2 linked regions of the Azospirillum brasilense genome follow. The protein of the gene in region 2 interacts with the protein of the main gene of each other region in a pairwise test. Links are inferred from orthologs where the notes say so. Each region holds a gene or a part of one and is shown on either strand. Other genes may lie near its edges.

Region 1 (4,940 bases), on a different replicon or contig from region 2:
AAGGCCGCCGTGCCCGTGGAGTTCCCGCCGAATCCGGTCCCGGTCGGAGGACGTGTGCGGTAGTCCGGTGCGCCCCCGCCTTAGCCGAACAGATGCCGGTGCATCGCTTCCCAACTCGCACGGTCGGGGGTCAGCATCACCCCACCGTTGAGCACGGTCGGTCGATAGGGCGAGCCATCGAACAGCGCGCTGTAGCCGCCGGCCTCCGCGTGGAGCAGGACGCCCGCCGCGTGATCCCAAGGCATCAGGCGGTGGTACATCGAGAAATGGGCCCGGCCGTCGAGCAGGCGCAGATACTCCTGCGCAGCACTGGACAGGCAGACGCGCGGACCGAGGGCGCGGCCGCGCTCATCGAGCTGGCGCCCCAGTTCCTCCGTGCAGAATCGCGTCGACAAGGCTCCGGTCATCTCGGCCAGGGGGACCGCCGGGGCAACCGTGACGCGCTTGCCGTTCAGGTAGGCGCCCTGCCCTTTCACCGCCGTGGCGATGCGCCCGTCGCACGGATCGTAGATCCAGCCGGCCACCGTCTCGCCGCGGCAGGCCAGGGCGATGATCACCGCGAAGAGCGGACGCCCGTTCGCGAAGTTCAAGGTGCCGTCGATCGGGTCGATGATCCAGACCGGTGCGTCGCCGTGGATGCGGTCCAGCAGGGACTTGTCCTCGGAGACGGCTTCCTCCCCCACCACCGTGCTGCCGGGAAGCAGGTCCAGCAGGCGCGGCGTCAGGGCGCGTTCGCCCGCCTCGTCGGCCAGGGTCACGAGATCGGCCGGCCCGGTCTTCTCACGGATGCCGGCGTTCGCCAGATCGCGGAAATAGGGAAGGATCTCGCTTTCCGCGACATCGCGGATGATCGCGGAGACGCGGTCGACGTCAGGAATCGGAAAATCTGTCACGGTTTCGGTGCCGCTTTGTTGGATCGGGGGTCGAGTCTCAGGACCGTTCCGCCATCCTTCGGCGGTTCCGGCAGCATGACTTTGCCGTCCAGACCACTGTCTTTCAACGCTCTCACCAGCGCATCATAGGTGGCCTGATCGGCCGCGGGGTTGGGGGCGGGCGGCGTGCCGGTCAGCGGGCCGGGTTCCGGCGGCTTGCGCGGCGCGTTCGGATCGGGTGGGGACTGCGGAACGTCGCGCGCTTCCCGGGTTTCCTCCTTGGGCGGCGGCGGGGGTGGACGCCACAGGCGGAAACAGTCGGTGAAGGTGGCTTCCTTGCAGGCCTTCAGCAGTTCCTTCGGGTCCGGCGCCACGACCAGCGGGCTGAAGGGGGCGGGCGGAAACACCGCGGGTTCCGGCGGCAGGGGATCCTCCGGAGCGACCGGCGGTTCTTCGACGAATCCCGGCGGCAGCATCCGCTCGGCGGCGGCGGCGGGGGCCATGAAGGCCAAAAGCGCCAGGGGCAGAAGAACGAGCGGAACGGGCAAGGGAATCCGGACAAAAGAAGAGGCGGGCCGTGCACCCATTATGGCGCCCCGCCCGCCGCATAGCCACGGACAAATCCTCGACCCCGCACCCTCCCCGCTCCGTCAGGAGCGCGGCAGGCTGTCGCTGGGCGTGACGTGCAGCGCCCAGGCGGCCAGTTCGGACCGCAGGGCGGCAATCTTGCTGCTTTCCGTCGGGTTGGTTTCCTTGCGCCAGGCGTCACTGATGATTTCCAGAAGCCGGGCGCGGCCGGCGGTGTCGCGCGACAATTCCTGGATGCGCAGCACCGCGGCACCGGGCGACAACTGCTCCTGGCGGGCGACCAGGGTCACCTGATCGGCCAGGAAGGCGGTGATCGAAAAGTGTGTTGGATCGGTCTGCAAACGCATAGGCGGGCCTCCTCCCGGGGATAACCCATCGGCTCCCCGGTTCAAATATCGGGGGCGCGTTGGGAAAAGGCTACACCTCGGACGTCGTAGGACGGGGCTGAAATCGGGCGCGTCATGTCGTCGCACGTGCACGAACGAATTATGACGCGCCCGAGTCCTTTATGGCGAAAGATCAGCCGTGCACGAACCGTTTCTCGAAACGGGCCAGATCCGCCGGGTCGATGGCCACCTGGATGTGGGCCTGGACCTCGTCGTCCCGCCGGTCCAGCACCTCACCTTTTGCATAGAGCCACGCGAGCGCCGCCCCGTCCCCCAGCGCGACGGACAGGTCCACCACATGGCGGTGGGCGTTCATCCGCTGGTCGAGCAGCCGGTCGAGATCGGCGATCCCCGCCCCCGACAGGGCGGACACCGCGACGGCGCGCGGGTTGCGGGCCGTTTGGGCGAGGACCGCCTCGCGGGACTCCTCGTCCAGCGCGTCGATCTTGTTCAGCACCTCGATCACGCGGTCGTCGGCGTCCGGGTCGATGCCCATGTCGCTCATGACCGTGTGCACGTCGGCCTTCTGGGCCTCGCTGTCCTGGTGGGAGACGTCGCGGACATGCAGGATGATGTCGGCGGCGTCGACCTCCTCCAGCGTGGCGCGGAAGGCGGCGACGAGCCCGTGCGGCAGGTCGGAGATGAAGCCCACCGTGTCCGACAGGATCACCTTGCGCCCGGACGGCAGGGTCACCTGACGCATCGTCGGGTCCAGCGTGGCGAACAGCAGGTCCTTGGCGAAGACGTCGGCGTTGGCCAGCCGGTTGAACAGCGTCGACTTGCCGGCGTTGGTGTAGCCGACCAGCGCCACCACGGGGTACGGCACTTTGGCGCGGGCCTTGCGGTGCAGGCCGCGGGTGCGGCGGACCTCCTCCAGCTCCTTCTTGATCTTGACGATGCGGTCGCCGATCAGACGGCGGTCCATCTCAAGCTGGGATTCACCGGGGCCGCCGAGGAAGCCGAAGCCGCCACGCTGGCGTTCCAGGTGGGTCCAGGAGCGGACGAGGCGCGACTTCTGGTAGGTCAGGGCGGCCAGTTCGACCTGGAGCATGCCTTCGCGCGTGCGGGCGCGGGCGCCGAAGATCTCCAGGATCAGCCCGGTGCGGTCGATGACCTTGACCTTCAGGGCCTTTTCCAGGTTGCGCTGCTGCACCGGCGACAGCGCGTGGTCGAGGATGACGAGGGATGCCTCCGTCTCCTCCACGATCTGGGCAAAATGCTCCACCGTCCCCGACCCGAGAAGGATCGAAGGCTGCGGGCGGTTCACCCGCGCGCATTCGGCGTGCACGACCTCCAGATCGATGGCGCGGGCAAGGCCCACCGCCTCGTCCAGGCAGGATTCGGGATGGCGCAGGACCCCGTCCGCCTCACTGCGGAGGACGGGGTGGACCACGATGGCGCGGCCGGAGGCATCAGGCGTCCGGCCGTTGCCATTGGTCGGAAGATCAGACGTTTTCACCTTCCTTGGGCGGCTCGAAAAGTTGGATCGGATGCGCGGGCATCACGGTGGAGATGGCGTGCTTGTAGACGAGCTGCGAATGCGCATCGCGCCGCAGCAGAACCGAGAAGTTGTCGAACCAGGTGATGATTCCCTGAAGTTTAACACCGTTCACGAGGAACACGGTCACGGGAGTCTTGTTCTTGCGGACGTGGTTGAGGAACACGTCCTGCACATTTTGGCTTTTTTCAGACATTTTATGTCGCCCCCTTCTTCAGTGTTTTTTGGGGCCCCTTGTTAGAAGCCCGCCCCCTGCAGCGATAAGGTCATGGTTGGTCGCAACCGTCTCGACTACTGGTCATCCGATATGGTGTCACCACCGCTGCCCACCAACCCGCACAATGCATGGCACGTGTCGTACCGATGGGCCGGAGGGAAGCGGGTGAAGCCGCTGCCCTCGCCCGCCCCTATTAGCACCGGGACCATTCCCGCGCCATGGGCACATTCCATGTCGATGTCGGCGTCCCCCACGAACCAGACGTCCGGGCCCGGCGGAATGTTCGCCGGTTCCAGCGCCATCAGCACCGGCGCGCCGTGCGGCTTGTCGAATTCGGCGTCCTGGGCGCCGACCAGACGGCCGAAATAGCCGGTCCAACCCAGCGCGTCGGCTTCCGCCCGCAGGAAGCGGCCGGTCTTGTTCGACACCACCGCCTGATAGATTCCGCGCTCGGCAAAGCCGCGCAGCAGGGATTCCGCACCCGGCAGGGGCCGCAGATGCTCCAGGTGATGGGCCTCGAAATAGGCGTAGAAGAGGTCGCGCGCGTCGGTCCAGCGCTCCCCGAAGATGCGGGGGAAGCTGTCGCGCAGCGACTGCTTGATGCGCTCCCGCGCCTCCTCCTCGGTCCAGGCCGGATGGCCGAAGGTGACCAGCGCATGGTTCAGCGCGGCACGCACCGTGCCCCAGTTGTCCACCAGCGTGTTGTCCCAGTCGTAGAGGACGGCGCGCGGCAGAACGGGCAGACGGTCGATGACGGCGGCGGCGTCGCTCATGACGGCACCCCGCCGGCCACGTAATCGAGATAGGCCTGACGCAGCGTCAAGGTGACCGGACCCGGCCTGCCCTCGCCCACCGGCTTCCCGTCGATGCGGGTCACCGGCAGCGCGAAAGTGCCGGCGGAGGAGACGAAGGCCTCGCGGGCGGCGAGCGCCTCGTCAACCGTGAAGCTGCGCTCCTCGACCGGAATGCCGCGCTCCCCGGCCAGCCGCAGGAGCGACAGGCGGGTGATGCCGTTGAGAATCTTCTGCGACGGGGCGCGGGTCACCAGCACGCCGTTCTGCGTGACGATCCAGGCGTTGGAGGAGGACCCCTCGGTCACCGTGCCGTCCGGGTCGATCAGCCATGCCTCGTAGGCGCCCGATTCGGCGGCCTGCTGCTTGGCCAGGACCGGGGCGAGGAGGCCGACCGTCTTGATGTCGCGCCGGCCCCAGCGGATGTCGGGCACGGTGACCACGGCCACGCCCTTCTCGATCTGCTCCGGCTTGGCGAAGGCGGTGACCCGCTTGACGGTCATCACCAGCGTCGCGGGGATCTCTGCCGGGAACTTGAAGTCGCGCGGGGCGACGCCGCGGGTGACCTGGATGTAGAGCGAACCGTTG
Region 2 (5,874 bases):
CGCTCGGCGTTGTTGGCCGCGGCGTAGGGGGTGAACCAGGTCTCGAAATAGGCCCGCGCCGCCGCGTCGTCGCCGGGTGGCAGCTTGGCCAGCTCGGCGCAGGGGGCCTGCCAGTCCGCCGTCTTGCCGCCGACCCCGTCCGGGCCGATGGAGCGGTCGGCGGCCAGCGCCTTGACCTTCGCGCAGGAACGCTGGAAGGCCGGGACGGCCTCCGCCACGCGGTCGGCGCTCCAGCCCGGCAGCGCGGTGAAGGCGACCGGGGTGAGGACCAGCTTCTCGGGCGGCGGGGGCGGCGGCGCCTTGGCCTCCTCCTCCTTGCGCTCGCAGCCAATGAGAAACGCCGCGGCAAGGACTGCCGCGGCGCTGAGACGAACAACCGGATGGGAGAGCATCAGAACCGATCGGTCATTGAGGGGTGCGGGTTTCGACAAGCGCCCAGTTCGGGTCGCTGGCGCGGGTGTTGCGGGCGAAGGTCCAGACGTCCACCGCCTCGACCACGGCGTTCGGATCGCCGTCCACCACGGCACCGGCGCTGTTGCGCACGACGTTCATCTGCTCCGACACGAACTTCACGGTGACCAGCGCGGTGCGGCCGTCCATGCGGGCCTCCACCACATCGGCGTCGGTGATCGTCTCGATGCGCGTTTCCAGCGTCTCGCCCGCCGCTTGGCGCTCGCGCACCGCGCGGGCGAAGTTGTCGTAGACCTCGTCGGACAGCAGCGGGCGCAGGGTGGCCGTGTCGCCCTTGGCGAAGGCCTCCACGATCATCTGGAAAGCGCCGCGGGCCCCCTGAAGGAAGTACTTCTCGTCGAAGCTGGGGTCGGCAGCCTTGATCTGCTCCAGCGCGGTGGCCAGCGACACCGGCTCGTCGGGCGACGGCGCGGCGTTCGGCACGGGCCGCTCGCGGTTGGGCATCGCCACCACATTGTCGGGCTGGTTGTTGGGGCGGGCCGTGAAGGGGTTCGGCCGCTGACGTTCCTCACCGGTGCGGCGGCCGAGCACGCTGCGCAGCCGGTACACGAGAAACGCCGCGATCATCGCGAAGATCAGGATCTCGACGAACACAAACCCATCTCCCATCATCCATCCTTCCGGGTGACTGAAGGCCGGCCCCGAAAACACCGGCCCCGCTTGATCCACTACTGGACCCTCCGGCGGGTGAGCATTAAGTGTACCGGAACGGTGCCGGGACCAAGTCCCTGCTCGCTCTCTCCGCCGAGGATTCCACCCGATGGCCCGTGCCGGAGCTGTTCTCCCAACAAAGATCGGGTGCGTACCCTGGTGTAGATAGGCCCTTGGGGTTGAAAGAGCAAGGACGGCCATGAATCCACTGTTGCTGTTGTTCCTTCTGCTGCCGATCGCGGAAATCGCGACCTTCATCGAGGTCGGCGACTGGATCGGCGCCGGCCCGACGGTCGGGCTGGTCATCCTGTCCGCCGTCCTCGGGTCCGTCCTGATCCGTTGGCAGGGCCTGTCCGTGCTGAAGCGCGCGCAGCAGGCGGCGGAACGTGGCGAGAGCCCGGTCGGCGCCGTGTTCGAGGGATTCTGCGTCGTCGTCGCCGGCCTGCTGCTGATCATCCCCGGTTTCCTGACGGACATCGTCGGAATCCTGCTGTTCGTGCGCCCGATCCGCAACGCTCTGGGCCGCTGGCTGTTCGACCGTATGAAAGGCGCCACCTCCTTCCAGATGCACGGCCGGACTTGGAGCGGCAGCGGCCCCGCCGGCCCGCAAGGCGGCCCGCGCAACCGCCCGCCGCCGGGTGTGATCGACGTCGATTACCAGGAGGTCGACCCCGACGGCGGCCGCCCGGGAAGCGGCGGTCCGGCGGACCGTGACGGGTCGGACGACATGCCCAAGCTGGGTGACTCCCGCTGGGCGCCTCCCGGTTCGCCCCACCGCAACGACCGCGGGTGAAACGCACCGGTTTCACTTTGTGGAGCCCGCGGTTCCGTGCTAGCCAGCGGGTCTTGAAGACCTTTCCATCGTGATGCCGCCCAGCGGCCAGGAGTTGTCCATGTCCGATCAGCAGATCAACGGTCAAGATCAGGAAGCCGCCTCGTCGCTGCCGATGCATGTGCTGGCGCAGTATGTGAAGGACCTGTCCTTCGAGAACCCCAACGCCCCGCAGAGCCTGCTGCCCGGCCAGCCGCAGCCGCAGGTCAACATCGGCGTGGACGTGCAGGTTCAGCCGATGGGCGAGGACGTCTACGAGGTCGTGCTGAAGCTGCATTGCGAGGCCAAGCAGGCCGAGGCGACGGCCTTCCTGGTCGAGGTCGCCTACGGCGGCCTGTTCCAGCTTCCCGGCCTGCCGCAGGAGCATCACCGCCCGGTCCTGCTGATCGAGGCGCCGCGGATGCTGTTCCCGTTCGCCCGCGCCATCGTCGCCGGCTGCACCCAGGACGGCGGCTTCCCGCCGCTGATGATCAACCCGATCGACTTCGTCGACCTGTACCGCCGCCAGACCGCCGGCCAGCAGGCCCAGGCCGAAGAGGCGCCGCAGTCGCCGTTCTGATGACGCGGTTCTGACAGCGCCGTCCTGATCCGAGCCATTGGTTTCGGACAAACAAAAAGGCGGGAGGCTCCATCGGGCCTCCCGCCTTTTTTCATGCCCTCCCCCAGCCTTGGACCGGATGGGGGAGAGGCGACCACCGACTACTGGTTCATGGACTCGAAGAATTCCGAGTTCGACTTGGTGTGCTTCAGCTTGTCGACCAGGAAGTCCACCGCGTCGGTCACGCCCATCGGCATCAGGATGCGGCGCAGGATCCACATCTTGGAGATGGTGCCCTTGTCGACCAGCAGCTCCTCCTTGCGGGTGCCCGACTTGGAGATGTCGATGGCCGGGAAGGTGCGCTTGTCGGAGAGCTTGCGGTCCAGCACGATCTCCGAGTTGCCGGTGCCCTTGAACTCTTCGAAGATCACCTCGTCCATGCGGCTGCCGGTGTCGATCAGCGCGGTCGCGATGATGGTCAGCGAGCCGCCCTCCTCGATGTTGCGGGCCGCACCGAAGAAGCGCTTCGGGCGCTGCAGCGCGTTGGCGTCGACGCCGCCGGTCAGCACCTTGCCCGAGGACGGAACGACGGTGTTGTAGGCGCGGGCCAGACGGGTGATGGAGTCGAGAAGGATCACCACGTCGCGCTTGTGCTCGACCAGCCGCTTGGCCTTCTCGATGACCATCTCGGCGACCTGGACGTGGCGCGTCGCCGGCTCGTCGAAGGTGGAGCTGATGACCTCGCCCCGCACGGAGCGGGCCATGTCGGTCACCTCTTCCGGACGCTCGTCGATCAGCAGGACGATCAGGTAGGCTTCCGGGTGGTTGGTCGCGATGGAATGGGCGATGTTCTGCAGCATCACGGTCTTGCCCGTGCGCGGCGGGGCGACGATCAGCCCGCGCTGGCCCTTGCCCAGCGGTGCCACGAGGTCGATGATGCGGCCCGTGTAGTTCTTCTTGGTCGGGTCGTCGACTTCCATGCGCAGCCGCTCTTCCGGGTAGAGCGGGGTCAGGTTGTCGAAGTTGATGCGGTGGCGGACCTTGTCCGGCGCATCGAAGTTGATCGTGTTGACCTTGAGAAGGGCGAAGTAGCGCTCGCCGTCCTTGGGCGCGCGGATCTGACCTTCCACCGTGTCGCCGGTGCGCAGGCCGAAGCGGCGCACCTGGCTGGGGCTGACGTAGATGTCGTCGGGGCCGGGAAGATAGTTGGCCTCCGGCGAGCGCAGGAACCCGAAGCCGTCCTGAAGAACCTCGAGCACGCCGTCGCCGTAGATCGGAACATCGTTTTCCGCCAACTGCTTGAGGATGGCGAACATCATGTCCTGCTTGCGCAGTGTGCTGGCGTTCTCGATCTGCAATTCCTCCGCGAACGCCAGCAGTTCGGCGGGGCTCTTGCACTTCAGCTCTTGGAGATGCATGGGGGTGCCTTAAGGGAATCGGTCATGCGAGGGGGAGTGCCAGAGGTCCCGGGCCGGCGCAGGGTGCGTCGGTTGAGCGTCGGACGGCGCTGAAGGCTGGGAATGCCTGTCGGACGTCGCGCCCAGATCGTTGGGGAGGGACGGAACGGCGGATGTGGGATGGGTGCCCGCGAGGCTTGCCGCCCCGTGGTGGGAAAGATGGTTAGCGGAACGCCGTCTGCAAGTCAAATGAAAGCGAATTCTTGGAAACGGGGCGGAATCTTGCGCGATTTCGTCCGGGTCACGATGCCGCATCCCCTGTTATCCAGGCCACCGGGACACGACCTGGACGTTCAGGACAGAAGCGGTTTGGCAGGACAGAAACGGTTAGGTTGACATCATGAGCCCGCATGACCGTTCCGCACCCGGAACCATCGTCGCTCCCGAAGCTTCCGCCGACCCCCTGCCCTGGCACGCCCAACCGCCGGACCAGGCCTTGGCCGCGCTGGACAGCCCCGACGACGGGCTGACGCCCGACGAGGCGGCGAAGCGTCAGCGGCGGTACGGCCCCAACCGGCTGACCCCGCCGCCCCGCCGGTCGGCGCTGATGCGCTTCCTGGCGCAGTTCGACAATCTGCTGATCTACGTGCTGGTCGGCGCGGGAATCGTCACGGTCCTGCTGGGCGAGTTCGTCGACGCCGCGGTGATCGCCGGCGTCGTGCTGATCAACGCCGCCATCGGCTATGTCCAGGAAGGCAAGGCGGAGCAGGCGCTGGACGCCATCCGCAGCATGCTGTCGCCGCAGGCGGTGGTTCTGCGCGGCGGCCATCAGGTGACCGTCCCGGCGGAGGATCTGGTGCCCGGCGACCGCGTCCTGCTGGCCTCGGGCGACAAGGTGCCGGCGGACCTGCGGCTGGTCCGCGTCAAGGGGCTGCGCGTGCAGGAGGCGGCGCTGACGGGAGAATCCGTGCCGGTCGCCAAGAGCGCCGACGCGGTGGCCGCGGACGCGCCCCTGGCGGAGCGCGGCGGCATGGCCTATTCCGGCACGCTGGTGGCCCAGGGACAGGCCACCGGCGTCGTGGTGGCCACGGGGGACCGGACGGAGCTGGGCCGCATCGGCACGCTCCTGGCGGGCGTGGAGGAGCTGACCACGCCGCTGCTCGCCCAGATGGCCGTCTTCGGGCGCTGGCTGACCATCGGCATCCTGGCGCTGACCGCGCTGACCTTCCTCTACGGCGCGCTGGTCCAGGGGGAGCCCTGGCCGGAAATGGTCATGGCCGCGGTCGGTCTGGCGGTGGCGGCGATCCCGGAAGGGCTGCCGGCGGTGATGACCATCACGCTGGCCATCGGCGTCACCCGCATGGCCCGGCGCAACGCCATCATCCGCCGCCTGCCGGCGGTGGAAACGCTGGGCTCGGTCGGGATCATCTGCTCCGACAAGACCGGCACGCTGACCCGCAACGAGCTGGTCGTGCAGACCGTGGTGACCACGGCGGGCGATTGCGCGGTGACCGGCACCGGCTACCGCCCCGAGGGCGAGTTCCGCCGCGACGGCAAGGCCCTGGACCCCGCCGCCGATCCCGTCCTGGCCGAGCTGGCCCGCGCCGCCCTGCTGTGCAACGACGCGGAGCTTCAGCGCGGCGAGGAGGGGTGGACGGTGGCCGGCGACCCGACCGACGGCGCCCTGCTGGCGCTGGGCATGAAGGCCGGGCTCGACGCGCGGGAGGAGACGGCCCGCCGCCCGCGTACGGACGTCATCCCCTTCGAATCCGAACACAAGTACATGGCCACCCTGCACCACGACCATGAGGGGCACGGGCTGCTGTACGTCAAGGGCGCGCCGGAGCGCGTTCTGTCCATGTGCGCGCACGTACGGGCCGCGGACGGCGGCAGCGCGCCGCTCGACATCGCCCATTGGCTGGCGCGGGTGGAGGATCTGGCGGCGCGCGGCCAGCGCGTCCTGGCGCTCGCCGGTCGCCCCGCTT

What was found. Proteins that work in one complex are often made in the same cells at the same time.
Region 1: the proteins of rho (region 2) and hfq interact in binary tests that used the Escherichia coli proteins (3 or more experiments, as listed by UniProt). The link is inferred for Azospirillum brasilense from one-to-one orthologs.

The regions. Positions count from the first base shown.
Region 1 is NZ_CP032346.1:419,967-424,906, reverse strand. What follows is about bases 1,917-4,808. They hold hfq (RNA chaperone Hfq), read right to left. Parts: upstream 3,541-4,808; coding sequence 3,292-3,540; downstream 1,917-3,291. Other genes in these bases: D3869_RS15980 (D-amino-acid transaminase), read right to left, coding at 4,331-4,808; D3869_RS15985 (HAD family hydrolase), read right to left, coding at 3,636-4,334; hflX (GTPase HflX), read right to left, coding at 1,980-3,239. Outside these bases: D3869_RS16010 (inositol monophosphatase family protein), read right to left, coding at 81-893; D3869_RS16005 (hypothetical protein), read right to left, coding at 890-1,420; D3869_RS16000 (hypothetical protein), read right to left, coding at 1,523-1,807; more of D3869_RS15980, read right to left, coding at 4,809-4,940. UniProt on the Escherichia coli protein: RNA chaperone that binds small regulatory RNA (sRNAs) and mRNAs to facilitate mRNA translational regulation in response to envelope stress, environmental stress and changes in metabolite concentrations.
Region 2 is NZ_CP032345.1:1,614,425-1,620,298, reverse strand. Bases 1,783-4,568 are described here. They hold rho (transcription termination factor Rho), read right to left. Parts: upstream 3,911-4,568; coding sequence 2,654-3,910; downstream 1,783-2,653. Other genes in these bases: D3869_RS07820 (cation-transporting P-type ATPase), read left to right, coding at 4,290-4,568; secB (protein-export chaperone SecB), read left to right, coding at 2,016-2,513; D3869_RS07835 (FxsA family protein), read left to right, coding at 1,783-1,915. Also shown: mltA (murein transglycosylase A), read right to left, coding at 1-392; D3869_RS07840 (Tim44/TimA family putative adaptor protein), read right to left, coding at 406-1,080; more of D3869_RS07835, read left to right, coding at 1,322-1,782; more of D3869_RS07820, read left to right, coding at 4,569-5,874. UniProt on the Escherichia coli protein: Facilitates transcription termination by a mechanism that involves Rho binding to the nascent RNA, activation of Rho's RNA-dependent ATPase activity, and release of the mRNA from the DNA template.